2 linked regions of the Occallatibacter riparius genome follow. The protein of the gene in region 1 interacts with the protein of each later gene in a pairwise test. Links are inferred from orthologs where the notes say so. Each region holds a gene or a part of one and is shown in the gene's direction. Other genes may lie near its edges.

Evidence for each region. Proteins that work in one complex are often made in the same cells at the same time.
Region 2: the proteins of ruvC (region 1) and ruvA interact in binary tests that used the Escherichia coli proteins (3 or more experiments, as listed by UniProt). The link is inferred for Occallatibacter riparius from one-to-one orthologs.

The regions. Positions count from the first base shown.
Region 1 is NZ_CP093313.1:5,757,869-5,760,701, reverse strand. It holds ruvC (crossover junction endodeoxyribonuclease RuvC), read left to right. Parts: upstream 1-1,078; coding sequence 1,079-1,588; downstream 1,589-2,833. Other genes in the region: MOP44_RS23590 (DUF6600 domain-containing protein), read left to right, coding at 2,463-2,833; MOP44_RS23595 (hypothetical protein), read left to right, coding at 1,585-2,253; MOP44_RS23605 (response regulator transcription factor), read left to right, coding at 334-690; MOP44_RS23610 (hypothetical protein), read left to right, coding at 1-91.
Region 2 is NZ_CP093313.1:2,067,988-2,070,728, reverse strand. It holds ruvA (Holliday junction branch migration protein RuvA), read left to right. Parts: upstream 1-946; coding sequence 947-1,537; downstream 1,538-2,741. Other genes in the region: MOP44_RS08145 (LssY C-terminal domain-containing protein), read right to left, coding at 2,633-2,741; MOP44_RS08150 (phytanoyl-CoA dioxygenase family protein), read left to right, coding at 1,551-2,609; MOP44_RS08160 (glycine C-acetyltransferase), read left to right, coding at 1-940. UniProt on the Escherichia coli protein: The RuvA-RuvB-RuvC complex processes Holliday junction (HJ) DNA during genetic recombination and DNA repair.

The DNA.
Region 1 (2,833 bases):
CTCCGCCACCAAGGTCATCTCCATCGATCCCTCGCAGTCCAGTTCTGAGCCGATCCAGAGCCACTTCCGCCCGATTTACAGAAAGCCCTAGACCGCCGGCACCTGCTGTAATGATGCCAGTAGCACGAAAAACAAAAGGGGCATAGCCCTGCCATGCCCCTCAAGAATGCTCTCTGTGTCTTTCTGAACGAGCGTAGACCGGCGGCGACTTTCGTGACACTAGGGAGAACCCCTGAAACCGAACAAAGCTATGTCGGTCGGCGGACGTTCGCGATATATTGGTGTCCCGGACCTGTAGCGATGCAAGATTCCTTTCCCCTCCGCGTCCTCATCGTGGACGACGAGCATAGCGTCGCCGACACGCTCGGTATGATTGTGCAGGCCAAAGGTCACACGGTGCGCGTCGCCTACAGCGGTGTACAGGCTGCGGGCCTAGTTGAAGCCTTCAAACCTCATGCGGTCATCTCGGACTTGATGATGCCGGGCATGGATGGCTTCGAACTTGCCGAATGGATCGAACAACGCCACCCGGAAGCACGCATTCTTTTCATCTCGGCGGACTTCAACCTGATCGAGGAGGCAAGGCGCATTGCTCCGGGTGGTCGCCCTCGCAACGCGCTCCCTAAGCCCGTTTTACCGACTGACATTCTGCGATTTCTGGATGCCTGTGCCGTTGGAGCCGTTCTCTAGAATCCTGCGGGTATGTCGCACGCCTTCACCTGCTCACCGCAGGTTCCTCGGCTTCGCCTCGGGATGACACTTCTGGGGTGGCGTGGGTTTGGTGGCGAGCCCTGGACGGAGAAGCAGATTCCCTTACGGGAATGACAGAAAGAAGAGCAAAGGCAAAAGCAAAAGGCAAAAGCTCGGCTGGGTGAGGTTCGGTGGCTTCCCACCCTGTCGCCAGAGAAAAGGCGACAGGATGGGGCACGGGAGGTTTGGTGGTGAGTCTTTCAAGAAGCCAAGGCAAGAACAACCGCAGATCCCTCGGCTTCGGCTCGGGATGACACTTGTGGGGTGGAGTGGGTTGGGGCAAGAAGAGGGCTGCCGGGCAGGTTGAGACTGCGGTAAACTTGGCCCAATGCGCGTCTTCGGAATTGATTGTGGCACTGAGGTCACTGGCTTCGGTGTGGTGGATACATGTGACGGCGAACGGGATGCGCGGCTGGCATGCAGGGCACTCGGGGGGATTCAGCTGCCGAAGAGCAAGCCGCTGCCGGTCCGTCTGGAGCAGGTGTATCGCGAATTGCGCGAACAGATTGCACAGTGGCGTCCGGACGTGGTGGCGGTGGAGGAAGTGTTCTATTCAGTGAACGCGAAGTCGGCGCTGAAGCTGGGGCAGGTGCGCGGGGTGGCGCTGCTGGCGGCGGCGTGCGAGGGGCTGCCGGTGGCCGAGTACGCACCATTGAGGATCAAGCAGAGCGTGGTGGGTTACGGGCTGGCCAAGAAGGAGCAGGTGCAGTTCATGGTGCAGCGGCTGCTGAACCTGGCGGAGCTGCCGCAGCCGGCGGACGCGGCCGATGCCCTGGCGATCGCCATTTGCCACATTCATACGGCGCAGACGCTGGAGATGCAGGGGGCGGGGCGATGAGGTCCTGCTTGCGGCAGTTCGCGTTGTTGTTCGTGGCCGCTTTTGCCGTTACGGCGTACGCGCGGGCTGAGGGTAGCTCGCTGTTCGAGGTCGAGTTCTCGAATCCGGGGCTGATTCCTGCACAGTGGACGCTGGAGTTTCATCCGGATGGAACGGGGCACTTCAGAACGGAGCGAGGTTCGGCGGAAGGTCAGCCAGGTATCGAAGCTCGCGATGTTGATCGCGACATTCAGCTGAGCGCCGAGTTCGCGGCGCACGTCTTCGAGATAGCGGAGAAGAAGAAGCTGTTCAAGGCCGGGTGCGAGAGCCATTTGAAAGTCGCTTTCCAGGGGAAGAAGAAGTTCACCTACACGGGTCCGGCGGGGCAGGGAACCTGCGAGTTCAACTATGCGAAGGATCCGGAGATTCAGGCGCTGGGGGACTCGCTGGTGAGCGTGGCAACCACGCTGATTGAAGGCGCCCGGCTGCAGGCTTTGCTGCTGCACGACAGGCTGGGTTTGGACCGCGAGACGCAGGTGCTGGTGGAGTCGGCTGCGGATGGGCGGGCGCAGCAGATTGGTTCGATTCGCGACATTCTGGAGCGGCTGGCGGAGGATCCGGCAGTGCTGGAGCGGGTGAAGCGCCGGGCGCGGATATTGCTGACGAAAGCGGACGCAGGGGCGTAAGGGCAGGGAACAGGGATCAGGGAACAGGGAACAGAAAAGCAGGGAAAAGGGAGTAGGGAACAGGAAATAGTAAAGCAGGGTTTGGGGGGAAGGGAGTAGGGGTTAGATTGCGCCGGCATTCGGCGCGACTTTCGGGTTAGAGAAGGTGTCTAAGTAGTGTTGGGCAAGTGGAGATGCACGTCGCGGGGGTCGAAAGGCTAGGGGACGTCATGAAATCGGGAGCGTGGTTGCGGCGGGCAGTAGCGGTTGGTTCGGTAGCGACGGTGATGATTCTGGGCGCGGCGGTGCGGGCCGATGACGCGAACGGCGGCGGGACAGCCGGCGGTTCAGGGCGCGCGGTTCGCCTGAGCAGCGTGGACGGTCAGGTGCAGGTCTCGCAGGGCGGGGATGTGCTGGCGGACCATGCCGTTGCGAATACTCCGCTGTTTGAGGGAACGCAGATCACCACGGGCGAAGACGGGCGGGCCGAGATCCAGTTTGAGGATGGGAGCGTGGCGCGCATTCCTCCTGAGAGCTCGCTGACGTTGAGCGTGCTGAAGGCCGGCGACACGGAAATGACGCTCGACAGCGGCATGGGCTA
Region 2 (2,741 bases), 3.7 Mb from region 1 along the record:
TATGGACCTGGAGGAGAAGATCGCGCGCTTCAAGAACGTCGAAGCCTGCGTGGTTTTCCAAAGCGGATTCGCCGCTAACGCCGGCACCGTGAGCGCCATCCTTGGCAAAGAAGACTTCATCCTCTCGGACGAGCTGAACCACGCCAGCATCATCGACGGTGCCCGTCTCTCCCGCGCCAAGATCAAGGTCTTCCGCCACAAAGACGTAGCCCACTGCGAGGAACTCCTCCAAGAGGTCGCCAACGAGCCCGGCCGCAAGCTCGTAATCACCGACGGAGTCTTCTCCATGGATGGAGACATCGGCCCCGTCGATAAGCTCGGCGCGCTCGCCGAGAAGTACGGCGCCATTATGATGGTCGACGATGCCCACGCCTCCGGCGTGCTGGGCCGCAACGGACGCGGCAGCATCGATCACTTCGGCATGCACGGCCGCGTCGATGTACAAGTGGGAACCCTCTCGAAAGCTATCGGCGCTTTAGGAGGTTACGTCTGCGGCTCCCGCGATCTCATCGACTATCTCTACCACCGCGCGCGTCCCTTCCTGTTCTCCACATCGCATCCGCCGTCGGTGGCCGCCACCTGCATCGCCGCGTTCGACATCCTCGAACAGGAACCTGAGCGCATCGACCGCCTGTGGGAGAACACCCGTTACTTCCAGCGTGAATTGCGCCGCGCCGGTTTCAACGTCGGCGGTGTGAACACTCCGGCAACCGAAACGCCCATCACGCCCGTCATCCTCGGGGAAGGCCGCCTTACCATGGACTTCTCACGCGCACTGTTCGACGAAGGAGTCATGGGCACAGGCATCGCGTTCCCCACAGTCCCGGAAGGCAAGGCCCGCATCCGACTCATTGTCACCAGCGAGCACACAAGGGCGAACCTCGATCAGGCTCTCGATACACTGGAGCGGGTCGCAAAGCGCATGGGCATCCTACAATAGCATCCAATGATCGCTCATCTCCGCGGGAAGCTCATTCATAAGGAGCCGGGCCAGGCCATCGTCGAATGCGCCGGCGTCGGCTATGACGTGACCATCTCGGTGCCCACATTTACGGCACTTCCGTCTGCAGCAGCAGAGGCCTCGCTGCACATCCATACACAGGTCAGCGACGACGCCATTGCGCTCTTCGGCTTCATCGACCGTGAAGAAAAGCGCCTGTTTGAGCGGCTGATCACGGTGAGCGGCGTGGGGCCGAAGCTCGCCATCAAAATCCTCAGCGGACTCTCGAGCGAGCGCACCGTGCAGGCCATTCGCGCGCAGGATCACGCTCAACTCGTGCGCATTCCCGGTGTGGGCAAGAAGCTTGCCGAGCGGCTCGTAGTCGAGCTCAAAGACAAGCTGGACGACTTCGCCGTTGCGCCATCGCCTTCGGCCGTGCAGGGGGCTGCGGTAGACGATGTTCTCTCAGCACTCGTCAATCTAGGCTACCAGCGTCCCGCATCGGAGAAGGCAATTGAACAAGCCGTCGGCAAAGACAAGGCGCTGGCCGGCGACTTTGACGGGCTGTTCCGTGCTGCACTCAAAGTCATCCGCTGAGAACTCGAATGCCGTGACATCCCCAAGCACAAGCGAAAGTGACACTGCATCGACCTCTGCTTCCCCAGCCGCACTGCCGGAGGAAAAGATTGGGCGTCTCGGCATTCCCTATCTTTTCCGCTACTGGCAGCGCAAAAATGCGGCGGGCACAGGACCGAGCGAAGTTAGCGGCGACCGCGATCTTGACTGCACATTGCTCGCGGGACTGAACCTGAACGTCCTGGAGACCGCACGCTTCTTCAATCCCATCAAGCGGCCAAGCTTCGAAGCGTTCGAAGATTGGATCATCGCCACCAATGGCGGTGCAATGGACGATGCCGAACTCGCACGGTTGCGCGCCGCGCTCGCCGGCAACACCGTCGGCTCTGCGATCGGCAGCCTCGATGGCGTGGAAGGCCTGACGTCAGAGGAACTGGCCTTCTGGGACGACAAAGGCTACGTAGTTGTGCACGACGCCGTCGAACCTGCCCACCGCGATGAGGCCGCTGCGGCTATCTATGACTTTCTCCACGCCTCGCCTACCAACCCTAATAGCTGGTACGGACGCAAGTTCGGCGTGTCCATTTGGGTGCCTCTGCTTCGGCATTCGGCATTTCTGGCAAATCGCCGCTCCCCACGGCTCATCAAGGCGTTTTCGCAGCTCTGGGGGCGCGAAGACCTATGGGCAATCGTCGACCAGGGTGGCCTTAATCCGCCTGAGCGTGGCGACTGGAAGTTTCCCGGCCCGCATGTGCATTGGGACGCGACAATTGCGCCCCCGCATCGGTTTGGCGTGCAAGGCATTCTGTATCTCACAGACACGCCTGCGGAACAGGGCGCCTTCAGTTGCATTCCCGGTTTTCATCGGCGGCTGGATGAGTGGCTGGGCATGCTGCCCGCGGGTACCGACCCGCGCGTCGCCATCAGGCGCGAGCCCGGCTTTGTGCCTATCGCGGGCAAAGCCGGCGACCTGATCATCTGGCACCATCTGCTGCCGCATGGGAGCTCCCCCAACCGGGGCAGTCTACCGCGGGTGGCGCAATACATTGCGTTGCGGTCTACGCGTTGGGAGTACACAGCGGAGTGGGCGTAGAGACGCGATGAATCGGGGAAGCACTACTGCTGGGCTTCGCCAAGATACACCAGCAGCGTGCGCCCATCGGACGTGTAGGCACTTCCGGTTGCGGTCGTTGCATTCAGTACCGGATCCGTGGGCGTGATGTAG